2 regions of the Massilia sp. 01N417 genome follow, and region 2 is predicted to be linked to the other one. Evidence: predicted binding sites of a transcription regulator. Region 2 holds the regulator's gene; the other holds the start of a gene.
What was found. Region 2 encodes LexA, which represses DNA repair genes until DNA is damaged. Its sites were predicted from a motif close to ACTGTATNNNNATACAGT; they were not measured.

Region 1: recA (recombinase RecA) is a predicted target of LexA. The motif match lies at 2,610-2,627, and genes of this name have one in related genera.

What each region holds. Positions count from the first base shown of each region.
Region 1 covers NZ_JBFTRS010000025.1:59,896-68,471, reverse strand. Annotated here, with positions in the region: gene AC1DOQ_RS22770 (DUF4212 domain-containing protein) at 1-225, opposite strand, end outside; gene AC1DOQ_RS22765 (sensor histidine kinase) at 215-1,771, opposite strand; gene AC1DOQ_RS22760 (response regulator) at 1,793-2,500, opposite strand; gene recA (recombinase RecA) at 2,691-3,776, shown strand; gene recX (recombination regulator RecX) at 3,795-4,250, shown strand; gene AC1DOQ_RS22745 (DUF2889 domain-containing protein) at 4,635-5,192, shown strand; gene sucC (ADP-forming succinate--CoA ligase subunit beta) at 5,264-6,433, shown strand; gene sucD (succinate--CoA ligase subunit alpha) at 6,451-7,332, shown strand; gene AC1DOQ_RS22730 (pilin) at 7,631-8,113, shown strand; gene AC1DOQ_RS22725 (O-antigen ligase family protein) at 8,192-8,576, shown strand, end outside.
Region 2 covers NZ_JBFTRS010000019.1:10,601-19,176, forward strand. Annotated here, with positions in the region: gene AC1DOQ_RS19265 (SPOR domain-containing protein) at 1-687, shown strand, start outside; gene AC1DOQ_RS19270 (CvpA family protein) at 692-1,180, shown strand; gene purF (amidophosphoribosyltransferase) at 1,212-2,735, shown strand; gene AC1DOQ_RS19280 (cystathionine gamma-synthase family protein) at 2,801-4,042, shown strand; gene AC1DOQ_RS19285 (tetratricopeptide repeat protein) at 4,125-4,928, shown strand; gene AC1DOQ_RS19290 (tetratricopeptide repeat protein) at 5,020-5,784, shown strand; gene lexA (transcriptional repressor LexA) at 5,869-6,510, opposite strand; gene rpsF (30S ribosomal protein S6) at 6,793-7,176, shown strand; gene priB (primosomal replication protein N) at 7,210-7,494, shown strand; gene rpsR (30S ribosomal protein S18) at 7,514-7,804, shown strand; gene rplI (50S ribosomal protein L9) at 7,838-8,290, shown strand; gene AC1DOQ_RS19320 (replicative DNA helicase) at 8,399-8,576, shown strand, end outside.

The DNA of each region.
Region 1 (8,576 bases), on a different contig from region 2:
GATCAGCGTCGCGCCCTGGGCCGCCAGGTAGAAGGACAGCGGCCAGCCGAACACCGACATGTGCGCCAGGTCGCGCGCGAAGAACACGGTGCCGAAGCCGGTCGCCAGCCACAGCGCCAGCAGGACCAGGGTCAGCCTGCGCGCACGCGACCAGTGCAGGGCGCGCGCGGCGAGGATGCGCTCGCGCGGCGGTGGGGAAGGAGGGAGAACGCTGTCAGTCTGCATCGGGATCGGGTGGGGCGGGTGGTGGCGGGAAGGTCAGCCGGAACAGGCTGCCCGGGTATTTCTTGCTGGTGCTGCGCGGGTTGTAGAAGATCTCGATCTCGGCGCCGTGCTGCTGCGCGATCTCGCGCACGATCGCCAGGCCGAGGCCGGAGCCGGAGGCGCTGTTGCCGAGGATGCGGTAGAAGCGCTCGAACACGCGCGGACGCTCGCCCGGCGCGATGCCCGGGCCGGTGTCCTCGACTTCCAGCAGGGCCAGGCCGCCGTCGCTGCGCACGCGGACGGTGACGCTGCCGCCCGGCGGCGTGTAGCGCAGCGCATTGTCGATCAGGTTCGACAGCAGCTCGCGCAGCATCATGCCGTCGCCCAGGATCTCCAGCGGGCCGTCCGGGTCTTCGTAGCCGAGGTCGATCTCGTGGGCGAAGGAGGCCGGCACCCAGTCCAGCACTACGCTGCGCGCCAGCAGCGCGAGGTCGAGCGGCTCCAGCGCCAGGCCGGCATGCGGCTGGTTCTCGGCGCGCGCCAGCGCCAATAACTGATTGACCAGGCGCGTCGCCGATTCCGAACTCTTGGCCAGCTGCTCCAGCGAGCGGTGGATCTCGTCCGGATCGATCTGGCGCAGCGCGAGCTCCGACTGCATGCGCATGCCGGCCAGCGGGGTCTTCATCTGGTGGGCGGCGTCGGCGATGAAGCGCTTCTGGGCGTCGATGGTGTGCGCCAGGCGCGCCAGCATGTCGTTCAGCGAACCCACCAGCGGCGAGATCTCTTCCGGCACCTGGCGCGAATCGATCGGCGACAGGTCGTCCGGCGGCCGCGCGCGGATCCGCTCCTGCAGCTGGGCCAGCGGCGACAGGCCGCGCGACAGCGCGAACCAGACCAGGGCCAGGATCACCGGCAGGATGATGAACTGGGGCAGGATCACGCCCTTGATGATCTCGTTGGCGAGCTGGGCGCGCTTTTCCAGCGTTTCCGCCACCTGCACCAGGGCCAGGCGCGGTTCGCCGCTGCCGCGCGGTGCCGGGTCGAGCAGGGGTTGCAGGTTGACCCAGGCATAGGCGACCCGCACCGGGGTGCCGTGCAGGTTCTCGTTGCGGAAGTGCACGCGGCCGCTGCGTTCGGCGTCATCCAGCGGCGGCAGCGGCAGTTCGCGGTCGCCGTCGATTGCCTCGTTGCGCGGCCCCGTGATCTGGAAGTAGACGCTGTCGACGTCGTCGGCACGCAGGAAGTCGCGCGTGCTGCCGGGCAGGCGCGCCACCACCTTGCCGTCCACTTCCTTGACCTGCTGGGCCAGCACGGTGACGCTGTCTTCGAGCGCATGGTCGAAGGGCTGGTTGGCGATCGATTTCGCAACCAGGTAGGTGATGGCGATGCTCATCGGCCACAGCAGCAGCAGCGGGGCCAGCATCCAGTCGAGGATCTCGCCGAACAGCGAATGCTGCATGCTCTCCTCGGGCTCGGGCCGCGGAGGAACATACACGGGATCGAAGGTCGAGCCGGGGCCGGATTCGGGCGCGAGGATGCCGGCGCCGCGCCGCTTCAGGGACTTCATGTGCCGGCCTTGCCCGCCGCCTTACTTGCCGCTGCCGGCGGCCTGCGCCTTGCGTGCGCTGTCGGAATAGCGTTCCAGGCAGTAGCCCAGGCCGCGCACGGTGGCGATGCGGATGCCGCCGGTCTCGATCTTCTTGCGCAGGCGATGCACATAGACTTCGATGGCGTTGTTCGAGACTTCCTCGCCCCATTCGCACAGGTGGTCGACCAGCTGTTCCTTGGACACCAGGCGGCCGGTACGCGCCAGCAGGATTTCGAGCAGGCCCAGTTCGCGCGCCGACAGGTCCAGCATCTGGTCGTCGATGTAGGCACTGCGGCCGACCTGGTCGTACACCAGCGGACCGTGGCGGATCACGGTCGAACCGCCGCCCTGGCCGCGCCGGGTCAGGGCGCGCACCCGCGCCTCCAGCTCGGAGAGGGCGAAGGGCTTGGCCATGTAGTCGTCGGCGCCGGCGTCGAGGCCGCCCACGCGCTGCTCGATCGAGTCGGCGGCGGTAAGGATCAGCACCGGCAGCAGCGAACCGCGCGCGCGCAGGCGGCGCAGCACGTCGAGCCCGGAAAGCTTCGGCAGGCCGAGGTCGAGGATCAGCAGGTCGAATTCCTGGGTCGACAGCGCGGTGTCGGCATCCTGGCCGTTCTTCACGCAGTCGATCGCGTAGCCGGACTGGCGCAGGGAGCGCGTCAGGCCATCGGCAAGTACGCTATCATCCTCCGCTAGTAAAATACGCATGATCTCCCCCTGGTTTTGTCGTTTGAGCCTAGCTTACCTGCATATTGTGTTTGATATCTCGCAACATGTCGAATTGATCAAACGGCGGTAAATATCGCTTGCCAAAACAACTGGGATTTTATACAGTACTTCCTATTGAAATCGCGCGAGCGGTCCCTATCTTGGTTCACTCTAGGACTGAAAGTAAATCATGGACGATAAAAAATCCGCAGTAAACGCAGCAGAGAAGGGCAAGGCGCTGGCAGCAGCCCTCGCGCAGATCGAAAAGCAATTCGGTAAAGGCTCGGTCATGCGCATGGACACCAATGCGCCGGTCGAGGAAGTACAAACCGTGTCCACCGGCTCGCTGGGCCTGGACATCGCACTGGGCGTCGGCGGCCTGCCGCGCGGCCGTATCGTCGAGATCTACGGTCCGGAATCGTCGGGTAAAACCACGCTGACCCTGCAGACCATTGCCCAGATGCAGAAGCTGGGCGGCACCTGCGCCTTCATCGACGCCGAGCACGCGCTGGACGTCACCTATGCGCAGAAGCTGGGCATCAAGCTGGACGAGCTGCTGATCTCGCAGCCGGACACCGGCGAGCAAGCCCTGGAAATCACCGATGCGCTGGTGCGTTCGGGCAGCGTCGACATGGTGGTCATCGACTCGGTGGCGGCACTGACCCCGCGCGCCGAGATCGAAGGCGACATGGGTGACTCGCTGCCGGGCCTGCAAGCCCGTCTGATGTCGCAGGCGCTGCGCAAGCTGACCGCGTCGATCAACCGTACGAACACCCTGGTGATCTTCATTAACCAGATCCGTATGAAGATCGGCGTCATGTTCGGCAGCCCGGAAACCACGACCGGCGGTAACGCGCTGAAGTTCTACGCCTCCGTGCGCCTGGACATCCGCCGTACCGGTTCGATCAAGGCCGGCGACGAGGTGATCGGTAACGAAACCAAGGTCAAGGTCGTCAAGAACAAGATCGCGCCTCCGTTCAAGGAAGCCCACTTCGACATCCTGTATGGCGAAGGCACTTCCCGCGAAGGCGAGATCATCGACCTGGGCGTGGACAACAAGATCGTCGAGAAGTCGGGCTCCTGGTACAGCTATGGTGGCGAACGCATCGGTCAAGGTAAAGACAATGCGCGTATCTACCTGCGCGAGCGCCCGGCCCTGGCCCGCGAGATCGAAAACAAGGTCCGCGCCGCCCTGGGCGTGCGCGAACTGGCACCGGTCGCTGCCGTTGACGGCGCCGGTGCGGCCGAGCTGACCGCTGTCGGCGGCGAAGAGTAATCTTCGACCCGCGCCCCGGTGAGACAGACTTTGAGCCTGAAGGCTCGCGCGTTGAAGTATCTATCGACGCGCGAGCACAGCCGGATCGAGCTGGGGCGCAAGCTGTCTCGCTATGCCGAGGAGGGGGACGACGTCGAAGCCCTCCTCGATTTCCTCGAAAAGAACAACTGGCTGTCGCAGGAAAGGTTCGCCGAGTCCCTGGTGCACCGCCGTGCCGGCCGCTACGGCAACAGCCGCGTGCTGGCGGAACTCCAGCAGCATGGCCTGAAGGGCGAAGAGCTCGACGAGCTCAAGTCCGGGCTGAAGGAAACCGAAGTTGCCCGCGCCCGCGAAGTGTGGCGCCGCAAGTTCAACCGGGTTCCGCAGGACGCCGAAGATCGTAGTAAACAGATGCGCTTCCTCATGGCGCGTGGTTTTTCGCAGGGCGCGATCCGCAGCGCACTGCAGGGACGGGACGAGGACGACGAGTCCTGAAGTGCCCGATGTAAAGTAACACGCGGCTAACAAAGCCATCAGGGCAAGGCGTACCGTCGAAGACAGTACGCTAGTACGGCGAGACGGTACAACGCCGCCATGATGGCTTTGTTAGCCGCGCGAGGCGCAAGCGCACAGCGCCACCCGCCGACGTGCCGCCCACAGCGGCACCTCCTCAACGGCGGATTGACGCTGTGCGCTTGCACTTCTGTGTTGTCAAACTGCCTGTCAAAATGGCAGCCGGGTGCATCCGCTGGCGCCCTGTGCTAAACTTTCATGGTTTAAGCAGCGCCGCAAGAGCGGTTGTTGCCGTAGAAGCTGCGGCAACGTGCATCAGGCACAACGGCTGCATACTTTTTTCGCCGCATTCCGGCATTGGTGTTTATGCCCCTGTCATCCCCCGCACCGCGTAAGCTAAGGCACACGCGCGCCATCACCGTTGAAGCGTTCGCGCGCGACGATGGGCTGTGGGACCTCGACGCCTGCATCCGCGACATCAAGACCCACGATATCGACCTGCCTTCCGGTCCCCGCCCGGGAGGCCTGCCTGTGCACGACCTGAGGCTGCGCGTGACCATCGACCACGAGATGGTCATCATGGACGCCGAGGCTTCGTCGGATGCCGTACCCTATCCCGGTTATTGCGACACCATCGGTCCCGCCTACAAGAAATTGATTGGCTTGTCGCTGCTGAAACATTTCCGGCTGCACCTGAAAGACCGCCTGTCCGGCGTTCTCGGATGCACCCATTTGACCGAGCTGGCACAGGTCCTGCCCACTGCGGCAATCCAGGCCTTTGCCGACGACGCCATGGAAAACCGCGAGGCCGCGCAATCGGCCGAGCGTCCTTATGAACTCGATCGCTGCCATGCGCTGCGCACCGACGGTCCCGCCGTCGCCAAGTACTACCCGCGCTGGGCCTTGAAGGTGGTGTCGGGGTAGTATTCCGGTTTTTGTAGCCTCTATTTATTCAACCGCATTTCTAAATCAGTAACAGAAGAAGGGAAGCCAGCATGAAAATCCATGAGTATCAGGGCAAAGAGATCCTCCGAAAATTCGGAGTGACCGTTCCGCGCGGCATTCCGTGCATGTCGGTGGACGAAGCCGTCAAGGCAGCTGAAGAGCTGGGCGGCCCGGTCTGGGTAGTCAAGGCGCAGATCCATGCTGGCGGCCGCGGCAAGGGCGGCGGCGTCAAGGTCGCCAAGTCGATCGAGCAAGTTCGCGAATACGCGAACCAGATCATGGGCATGCAGCTGGTGACGCACCAGACCGGCCCGGAAGGCCAAAAAGTCCGCCGCCTGCTGATCGAAGAAGGCGCCGACATCAAGCAGGAACTGTACGTCTCGCTGGTCACCGACCGCGTCACCCAGAAGATCGTCCTGATGGCCTCGTCGGAAGGCGGCATGGACATCGAAGAAGTCGCGCACAGCAACCCGGAAAAGATCCACAACGTCGTGATCGAGCCGTCGGTCGGCCTGACCGACGCGCAGGCTGACGACGTCGCCCGCAAGATCGGCGTGCCGGAAGGCTCGATCGCCGCAGCCCGCGTCAACCTGCAAGGCCTGTACAAAGCCTACTGGGAAACCGACTGCTCGCTGGCCGAAATCAACCCGATGATCGTGACCGGCGACGGTAAAGTCATCGCGCTGGACGCCAAGTTCAACTTCGACCCGAACGCCCTGTTCCGCCACCCGGAAATCGTCGCCTACCGCGACCTGGACGAAGAAGATCCGGCCGAAGTCGAAGCCTCGAAATTCGACCTGGCTTACATCTCGCTGGACGGCAACATCGGCTGCCTGGTGAACGGCGCCGGCCTGGCCATGGCCACCATGGACACCATCAAGCTGTTCGGCGGCGAGCCGGCCAACTTCCTGGACGTGGGCGGCGGTGCGACGGCTGAGAAAGTCACCGAAGCATTCAAGATCATGCTGAAGAACCCGGGCCTGAAAGCCATCCTGGTCAACATCTTCGGCGGGATCATGCGCTGCGACGTGATCGCCGAAGGCGTGATCACCGCATCGAAAGCCGTCTCGCTGAAAGTGCCGCTGGTGGTCCGCATGAAGGGCACCAACGAAGACCTGGGCAAGAAGATGCTGGCCGACTCCGGCCTGCCGATCATCTCGGCCGATACCATGGAAGACGCAGCGAAGCAGGTCGTTGCCGCCGCTGCTGGCCAAGCCTAATTCGCAAAGGAAATAACATGTCGATTCTGATTAACAAAGACACCAAAGTCATCACCCAAGGTATCACCGGCAAGACCGGCCAGTTCCACACCCGCATGTGCCGCGACTACGCGAACGGCCGTGAAGCCTTCGTCGCCGGTGTGAACCCGAAGAAAGCTGGTGAAGACTTCGAGGGCATCCCCATCTTCGCAAGCGTCAAGGAAGCCAAGCAGAACACCGGCGCCAACGTGTCCGTGATCTACGTGCCGCCGGCAGGCGCCGCCGCCGCGATCTGGGAAGCCGTCGAAGCCGAGCTGGACCTGGCAATCTGCATCACCGAAGGCATCCCGGTCCGCGACATGATGGAAGTCAAAGATCGCATGGCCAAGGCCGGTTCGAAGACCCTGCTGCTGGGCCCGAACTGCCCGGGTCTGATCACCCCGGACGAAATCAAGATCGGCATCATGCCGGGTCACATCCACAAGAAGGGCCGCATCGGCGTCGTTTCGCGTTCGGGCACCCTGACCTATGAAGCAGTCGGTCAGCTGACCGCACTGGGCCTGGGCCAGTCGTCGGCAGTCGGCATCGGCGGCGACCCGATCAACGGTCTGAAGCACATCGACGTCATGAAGATGTTCAACGACGATCCGGATACCGATGCAGTCATCATGATCGGCGAGATCGGCGGCCCGGACGAGGCGAACGCTGCTTACTGGATCAAGGACAACATGAAGAAGCCGGTCGTCGGTTTCATCGCCGGTGTTACCGCTCCTCCGGGCAAGCGCATGGGCCACGCCGGCGCGCTGATCTCGGGCGGCGCCGACACCGCGCAAGCCAAGCTGGAAATCATGGAAGCCTGCGGTATCAAGGTCACCAAGAACCCGTCGGAAATGGCTCGCCTGCTGAAGGCCATGCTGTAATCTGCCAGTTCAGACAGTAGGAACGGAAACGGGGAGCTTCGGCTCCCCGTTTTTTGTTGGTACATGACAATTTTTGGCAGGGCAGACGATTTTGGCCCCTCCAATTGACAAAAATTGTCATGCATAACGGCTGAATCGACAAAAATTGCCGCTCGCCGGCCATTTTGTTGATTCCGAAATAACGATTCCGTATGGAAACGACCTGGCACGGCAGTTGCATATAGTAAAGGGCAGAAGCAAGCAGCACCCCGGACAAGCAGCACCCCTTTAAATGTCGTACCAAAACTGGAGAGATACCATGAAAGCACCGAAAATGATGAAGAAAGCCGAAGGCGGCTTTACCCTGATCGAACTGATGATCGTCGTGGCGATCATCGGTATCCTGGCAGCCGTCGCAATCCCGGCTTACAGCGACTACACCGCCAAGGCCAAGGCTGCGAACGCGCTGTCGGCTGTTGACCCGTACAAGACCGCCGTCGCGATGTGCGCACAGGAAGCTGGCGACACCACCAACTGCAACACCGGTTTCCCGACCTTTACCGCAACCAAGGAAGTCAAGTCGATCGGCGTCGCCAACGCTGGCGTGATCACCATGACCCTGGATAACATCGGTAAAGGCACCGAAGATGGCACCAAGACTGTCACCTTCACCCCGCACTTGAACGCAACCAACGTGACCTGGACCATCGATGCATCGTCGCTGGCAACGGCCAACCCGACCCTGAAGACCGCTTTCGAGAAGAACTCGATCGCCGCCGCTGCCTCTGCCTCGGGTACCTAATCCCTACCAGTGGTAAAGAAGCCGCCTACGGGCGGCTTTTTCATTTCCGCCTCCGAAACCGCCCAAGCCAGAGGTCTCATGTTCATCCCTGCACGCCCCGCCGTCGGTTTTTCCATGACCGCAATAAAGCCGAACGGCACCATCCAGGCGCTGCTCGTCATCGCCGCCATGGCCGCCGGTTTCCTGTGGTCGTCGGGACATGACGACCAGCGTTGCGTCGAACTGGGACTGCTGGCGCTGCTGGTCCCCTTCATCGTCATGCGGCGCGATGCCGCGGACACCATCGCCGGCATGAACCCGGCTGCCCGCCTGTGCCTGGGCGCCTTCTTTGCCATCGGCGCCATATCGAGCCTGAACGCCTGGTCGCCGGCGCATGCCGTCTATGAATGGTCGATGCTGCTGCTCCTGCTGCTGGCCGCGGCCTCGCTCGCGGCCGGGCTCAGCCGAGCAGGAGGCAGCGGGC
Region 2 (8,576 bases):
AAGGCGGCGCCGCTGCCGGTGCCGGCCGATCCCTCGGCCCCCGCCGCGCAAGCCGGGCCGGCCACCGCGCGCGACAGGACCGTGGCTGCCGTGGCCGCCGAGGACAGCGTCGGCAGGGACGAGGAAATCGTCCAGATGCCGCCGGTGTCGAAATCCGCGCCGAAGCCGGCGCCGAAGCCCGCCGAGCCGCCGAAGCCCGAGCACAAGCCGGAGCCGCCCAAGGCCAGGCCGGAACCGAAGCCCGAGCACAGGCCGGAGCCGAAACCCGAACACAAGCCCGAACCGAAGCCCGAGCACAAGCCGGTCGAGAAGACCGAGAAGGCCGACAAACCGGTCAAGCCGAAGAGCGAAGACAGGCCGAAGCTCGAGGACAAGCCGGTCAAGCCGCGCGACGACGTGCGCGCCCTCGCCATCCTCGAGGGGAAGGGCGCGGACAAGGCCGAGAAGGACAAGCAGCCGGCCGACGCCGGTTCGCAGAAATTCGTGGTGCAGGTCGCCGCGCTGTCGAGCCAGGAAAAGGCCGCCGAGCTGCAGGCGAAACTGCATGGCGCCGGCATCAATTCGCACACCGAAAAGGCCGGCGAACTCATCAAGGTGAAGATCGGCCCGCTCCCCAAGGACGAGGCCGAGAAAGTGCGCGCCAAGCTGGGCCGCATCGGCCTGTCGGGCTTCATGACCCCTGTTTGAAGCCGTGACGATTTTCGATTACATCGTCCTGTTCATCCTGGTCTCGTCGGTCGTCATCAGCACCATGCGCGGGCTGGTGAAGGAAATCCTGTCCCTGGCGGGCTGGGTCGCGGCCTTCGTGGTGGCGAACGCCTTCGGTGCGCAGCTGGCGCCCATGCTACCATCGGTGGTTCCGGGCGAGTCGCTGAGGCTGATCCTTGCTTTCATTGCACTATTCCTGGGCGTACGTGTACTGATGGGCCTGCTGGCCCTGGCGATCGGCGCGCTGATCGAGGCTTCCGGCCTCTCGCTGGCCGACCGCGGACTCGGCGGCCTGTTCGGACTGGGCCGGGGGATTGTAATCGTGCTGGCCGGCGTCATATTGTGTGGGATGACTTCCATTCCCCAACAGGCTTTCTGGAAAAACGCGTTGCTCTCTCCCATGGCGGAAACCGGCGCGCGCACGGTCAAGCCTTTCTTGCCGGCTGCCTTCGCGCAGCACGTGCAGTATTAATTTTTCACTATCAGCTGTTTAGGAGCGCACCATGTGTGGCATCGTCGGCGTCGTCTCGCAAGCCCCCGTCAACCAGTTGCTGTATGACGCATTGCTGCTGCTGCAGCATCGCGGCCAGGATGCGGCCGGTATCGCAACCAACCATAGCAGCATGTTCTCGATGTACAAGGCCAACGGCCTCGTGCGCGACGTGTTCCGCACGCGTAACATGCGCTCGCTGATGGGTAATTCCGGCATCGGCCACTGCCGCTACCCGACCGCCGGCTCCTCCAGCGAAGAGGAAGCGCAGCCGTTCTACGTGAACGCGCCGTTCGGCATCACCCTGGCGCACAACGGCAACCTGACCAACCAGGCCCAGCTCAAGGACGAGCTGTTCCGCATCGACCGCCGCCACGTCAACACCGGTTCCGATTCGGAAGTGCTGCTGAACGTGCTGGCCCACGAAATCCAGACCGCCGCCGACGGCTACTCGCTGGATCCGGACGCCGTCTTCAAGGCGGTTGCCATGGTGCACAAGCGCGTGCGCGGCGCCTATGCCGTGATCGCCCAGATCGCCGGCCACGGCCTGCTGGCCTTCCGCGACCCCTTCGGCATCCGTCCGCTGTGCCTGGGCGTGAACGAGACCGAGAACGGTCCCGAATACCTGGTTGCCAGCGAATCGGTGGCGCTCGAGGGCCTCGGCTTCCGCTTCGTGCGCGACATCGCGCCGGGCGAGGCGGTCTTCATCGACGACGCCAGCCAGCTGCATTCGCGCCAGTGCGCCGAGAACCCGTCGCTGAATCCCTGCGCCTTCGAATACGTCTACCTGGCCCGTCCTGACTCCGTCATCGACGGCGCCTCGGTCTACGCGACCCGCCTGCGCATGGGTGAATACCTGGCCGACAAGATCCGCCAGGAAATCCCGGTCGAGGACATCGACGTCGTGATGCCGATCCCCGATTCCTCGCGTCCGGCCGCGATCCAGCTGGCACTGAAGCTGGGCGTCGAGTACCGTGAAGGCTTCATCAAGAACCGCTACATCGGCCGTACCTTCATCATGCCGGGCCAGGGCATGCGCAAGAAGTCGGTGCGCCAGAAACTGAACGCGATCGCGTCCGAGTTCAAGGACAAGAACGTGCTGCTGGTCGACGACTCGATCGTGCGCGGCACCACCAGCCGCGAGATCGTGCAGATGGCGCGTGAAGCCGGCGCCCGCAAGGTCTTCTTCGCCTCGGCCGCGCCGCCGGTGCTGTACCCGAACGTGTACGGCATCGACATGCCGACCCGCGACGAACTGATCGCCCACGGCCGCACCGTGGAAGAGGTGTGCCGCGAGATCACCGCCGACCGCCTGGTCTACCAGGACATCGAGGCGCTGAAGAAATCGATCATGGACGTGAACCCGGCGCTGACCAGCGTCGAGGCCTCCTGCTTCGACGGCGTCTACATCACCGGCGACATCTCGCCGGAGTACCTGGACCGGCTGGAAAGCCATCGCCACAAGAGCTCGGGCAAGTCGTCCGAGGACCTGGTGCGGACCCAGCTGAATCTGAACCCGCCCGTCGCCGCGGAGTAACAATGTGGACGTGGGCACTCCGTGCCCACGTTCACCATTCGGACACCAATCGATATAGCCCGATCATGAGCGACACGAACAACTACGGCTTCACCACCACCATCCTCCACAACGACCGCCGCAAGACCATCGAGCAGGGCTCGCTGCACAAGCCCATCCACACCTCGGTGGCCTTCGGCTACGGCGATGCGCGCCAGCTGGCCTCGGTCTTCCAGGGCAAGGAACCGGGCTTCCGCTACGGCCGCCAGGGCAACCCGACGGTGTCGGCGCTGGAAGACAAGATCAGCAAGATGGAAGACGGCGTCGCCACCCTGTGCTTCGCCACCGGCATGGCCGCGATCGGCGCGCTGGCCCAGGCGCTGCTGAAGGAAGGCGACCACGTGGTCTCGTCCAGCTTCCTGTTCGGGAATACCAACAGCCTGTGGAACACGGTGGCGGGGCAGGGCACCGAAGTCTCCTTCGTCGATGCCACCGACGTCGCCAACGTCGAGGCGGCGCTGCAGCCCAACACCCGCATGGTGTTCGTCGAGACCATCGCCAATCCGCGCACCCAGATCGCGGATCTGGCGCGCATCGGCGAGCTGTGCCGCGAGCGCGGCATCCTCTACGTGGTCGACAACACCATGACCACGCCCTGGCTGTTCCGCCCGAAGGCGGTGGGCGCCGGCCTGGTGGTCAATTCGCTGACCAAGTCGATCGGCGGCCACGGCATGGCGCTGGGCGGCGCCCTGACGGACACCGGCCTGTACGACTGGAGCGCCTATCCGAACATCGCGCCGAACTTCCGCAAGCAGCCGGCCAAGGCCCAGGGCATGGCCCAGCTGCGCGCCAAATCGCTGCGCGACTTCGGCGCCTCGCTGGCGCCGGAAGCGGCCCACCACATCGCCGTCGGCGCCGAGACCCTGGCGCTGCGCATGGACCGCACCTGCGCCAACGCGCTGGCGCTGGCCAGGATGCTGGAAGCGGATGAGCGCGTCGCCGCCGTCCACTACCCGGGCCTGGCTTCGCACCCCCAGCACGGCATCGCCACCGAGCTGTTCCGTGCCTACGGCTCGCTGTTCAGCTTCGAGCTGAAGGACGGCATCGACTGCTTCGACTACCTGAACCGCCTGCAGATAGCGATCCCGGCCAGCAACCTGGGCGACACCCGCACCCTGGTGATCCCGGTCGCGCACACGATCTTCTTCGAGATGGGGGCGGAGCGCCGCGCCAGCATGGGCATCGCCGAGTCGCTGATCCGGGTGTCGGTGGGCATCGAGGATACGGCCGACCTGCTGGCCGACTTCGGCAACGCGCTGGCCGGCTGAGCCCGGCATTTTATCCATAGCGAATTGTCATAATACAAAGGCAAGTCTATGATCGGCCTCACCAATCATTTGGAGAGAGACGATGAAACGACTTGCTTTTGCAGTGCTGATGCTGGCCGCCGGGATGGCCTGGGCCGACGATCTCGGCGATGCCGAAAAAGCCTTGCGCGCCAAGGAATACGACAAGGCCTTGCCGATCTACACGAAGCTGGCGAATGCCGGCAATGCCGAAGCGCAGTTCCGCCTGGGCGAGATGTACTGGTATGGCGACGGCACGGCGGTCGACATGGGCAAGTCGCAGGCCTGGCTGCAGAAGGCGGCCGCCTCCGGCCACGGCGGCGCGAAGGAGTCGCTGGCGGTGCTCAAGGAGCGCGAACAGCGTGCCGGCGACCTGGCTTACTGGACCGGCTACAAGGGCGATGACCTGGTGACCGGCAAATACGCCTGCCCGATGCCGAAGATCCCGCAGGTGTCGAAGACGAATGAGGAAATCAACCGGGTCAGCGCCGAGATCGCCCAATGGGAAACCTGCTACAACGACTTCGTGGCCGGCGTGAACCAGGCGCCGCCGGGCGTCAAGCGCATCCCGGCCGACATCCTCAAGCTGATGAGCCCGCACGAAGCCGAGCAGGCCGCCTCCCGCATCGATGACGTCACGGTGGCCGTGGTCACCCGCCGCCAGGCCGAGGCGCTGAACTTCACCTCGGAGCGCGACGCCTGGTACACGGCAACCCAGTCCTTCGTGGCGGAATCGAATGCCAAGAGCGAGGCGAACAAGCGCCAGCTCGACGTCGAGAACCGGCGCGCGGCCGACGCCAGCAACGAATACAACCGCAGGGTCACGCAGGGCGCCACCTTTGCCAAGCCTGCTTCGACCGGCAAATAGGCGGGGGCAACAAGCAAGGCTTGTTGAGCTGGCAGGGCTGTGGGGGTATGATAAATTTCTTTTTCACAGCCTTGCTTCACAGCTCTTTTCCATGAAGACACTCCTGTTATGCGTCGCACTGCTGGCGGCCGGTACCGTCCGTGCCGACGAGCTGGCCGATGCGGACGCCCTGTTCGCCAAGAAGGCCTATCCAGAAGCCCTGCAGAAGTACACCAAACTGGCGAATGCCGGCAACGTCACGGCCCAGCAGCATCTCGGCGAAATGTATTTTTACGGCGAAGCCGGCGCCGTCGACATGGACAAGGCCGCCGGCTGGTTCCGCAAGGCGGCCGCCAAGGGCAATGCCGTCGCCATCGCCTCGCTCGAGATGATGAAGCAGCGCGAGGTCCGCCGCGCCGACATCGACTACTGGATGACGAAATACGACGGCTCCGACGTCCGCACCGACGAGTACCGCTGCCCGGCGCCGCGCTTCCCGGCGGTCTCGCGCCAGACCGAGGAGATCGACCGCTACAGCGCGAAGATGAAGGCCTGGCAGGATTGCTACAACCGCTACGCCGAACACCTGAATGCCGTCACCCCGCTGAACAAGCGGATTCCCGAGGACGTCCGTAAATTGATGACCAAGGCCGAATACGAGACGGCAAGCAAGCACCTCGACGCGGTGCAGGAAGGGCTGTCGGAGGACGCCAGGATCAGCGCCAGGATGGTCGTGGCCGACTTCACGGTGTGGCGCGACGCCACCGACGCCTATGTCAGCCAGCACAACGAAATCGTCAAGAGCGGGCCGACGCCCGAGCGCGAGAAGGACCTGGAAGCGCGCAAGAACAACTATAACGGCGCAGGCACGAAGTAAGCCGTCCGCCGAATGAAGAACGCCCCGCCGGCGCAAGCCGGGCGGGGCGTTTTATTTTGCCAAGTGGCAAAACTTAGTGCAGGATCAGTGCCACGATCGCAGCAGGCCGACGGCCAGGCCTTCGAGCGCGAACTCGTCGGTGTGCGGATCGACCGTGATGACGGAGAAGTCCGGGTTTTCCGGCAGCAGTTCGATGGTGCCGCCGCTCTTGCGGTAGCGCTTGACGGTGACTTCATCGCCGATGCGGGCGACCACGATCTGGCCGTTCTTGGCCGAATCCACTTTCTTGACGGCCAGGAAGTCGCCATCGCAGATGCCGGCGTCGCGCATCGACCAGCCCTTGACCTTCAGCAGGAAGTCGGGCTTGCTCGAAAACATGGCCGGGTCGACCGAGTAGGTGGCCTCGACGTGTTCCTGGGCCAGGATCGGCGAACCGGCGGCGACGCGGCCGACCAGCGGCAGCGACATCAGCAGGGCGGCCGGGACTGCCGGTACCGGCGCGGCATCGGCTGCGGCGCCGACCAGGCGGATGCCGCGCGAAGTGCCGGGAGAAATTTCGATCGCGCCCTTGCGCGCCAGGGCTTGCAGGTGTTCTTCGGCCGCATTGGCCGAGCGGAAACCCAGCTCCTGCGCGATTTCGGCGCGGGTCGGCGGGAAACCGGTGTTGTCGATCGCTTCCTTGATCAGGTTGAGGATCTGTTCTTGCCGTGCGGTGAGCTTGAGCATGTCAAAGATTAATTCGTAGGTGAGCGGTAGTGCGGGGCGAACCCGATACCCTGTATTTTTGTACAGTATTGCGCCGGACGCAAGGGGAATCCGTGCGATTTGCCGGTTTTTTTTGCCTGCCGGGCACAGCCGATACCCATGCGGCGAACCGGGCCGCCGAGCGGCCGTAAAACGGCGATTGAGCTCTTGACGTTTTTACGGTTATAATGTCGGGCTTTCCCTTCCCACACTCGTCTTGACGCCGAGGTGGGCATTTGTTTAAACGTCCTTAAGGAGTGTTGCATGCGTCATTATGAAATCGTGTTTATCGTCCACCCGGACCAGAGCGAGCAGGTTCCGGCGATGATCGAGCGCTACAAGACCACGGTCACCTCGCGCGGCGGTAACATCCACCGCGTCGAAGACTGGGGCCGCCGTCAAATGGCTTACCAGATCCAGAAGCTGCCGAAGGCACACTACATCTGCATGAACATCGAGTGCGACAACGAGACCCTGGTCGAGCTGGAAACCGCATTCAAATTCAATGATGCCGTGCTGCGTCACCTGACCGTCAAGATGAAGAAGGCCGAAACCGCGCCGTCGCCGATGATGAAATCGGTGCAGCGCGAAGACGCAGCCAAGAGCCATCGCGCCGAGCAGGCAGCTGCTCCGGCCGCAGCCGCTTAATTCTTAATCTTAAGAAAGAAGCGCGCAAGGGCAGTGAACGAGCTGTTGCTGGTCGCAAGCATCGCGGAACGCGATGCCCTGCGCTATACCCCGGCCGGCATCCCGATCGTCAGCGGCATCCTGCAACATGGATCGCAGCAGGTGGAAGCGGGGATTGCCAGGCAGGTCGAATTCGAGATGTCCGCGCTGGCCGCGGGCGATGTTTCGAAGCGATTTGCCGACGCCGAACTCGGTGCGGTCTACGAGTTTCGCGGGTTCATGGCCAGGAAGAACCGCAACAGCAAAGCCCTGGTGTTTCACATCATTGATTTCATTTAGATAGATACAGGAGCCTAAAATGGCATTCGGTAAAAAATTCGACAAAAACAAAGCCAAGGAAAAACTGAAGCGCAAACAGCAGAACCCGCTGTTCAAGCGCAAGAAGTTCTGCCGCTTCACCGCTGCAGGCGTGGAACAGGTTGACTACAAAGACGTCGACACCCTGAAGGATTTCGTCCAGGAAAACGGCAAGATCATGCCGGCACGCCTGACCGGTACCAAGGCGCACTACCAGCGCCAAGTGGACACCGCCATCAAGCGCGCCCGCTACCTGGCCCTGCTGCCGTACACCGACCTGCACAACGCTTAATCGTCGGTCACGACACGTATACTGGAGAATAATATGCAAGTCATCCTGCTGGAAAAAGTCGTCAACGTCGGCAACCTGGGCGACGTCGTCAAGGTCAAGGACGGTTACGCACGTAACTTCCTGATCCCGCAAAAGAAAGCCCGCCGTGCAACCGAATCGGCCGTGGCCGAGTTCGAAGTCAAGCGCGCCGAACTGGAAAAAGCAGCCGCCGAGAAACTGGCAGCCGCTCAAGGCCAGGGCGACAAGCTGAACGGCATGACCATCACCATCGCCCAGAAAGCTGGCGTGGACGGCCGTCTGTTCGGTTCCGTGACCAACTTCGACATCGCTGAAGCCCTGAGCAAGCAAGGTTTCGCCGTCGAAAAGGCCAACGTGCGCATGCCGACCGGCCCGCTGAAGACCACCGGCGAGCACCCGGTTGCCGTCGCCCTGCACACCGACGTCGTCGTTGACGTGACGGTTGCCGTGGTTGGCGAAGCTGCCTAAGCAATAGCTGTTGCAAGAATGAAAAAGCCGGGTTCGCCCGGCTTTTTTTATGCGTGAAAAATCACCAATGATTTCAGTCGGCAGTGCGGAAACGGTATAATGTCGGCCATGAACACCCCAGCAGACCCGCAGATCGAGTCGCTCCGCATTCCCCCGCATTCCATCGAAGCAGAACAGTCCGTCATCGGCGGCCTGCTGCGCGATAACGCGGCGTGGGACCGCATTGCCGATTTCATGCATGCGGAGGACTTTTACCGCTACGACCACCGGATCATCTTCGAACAGA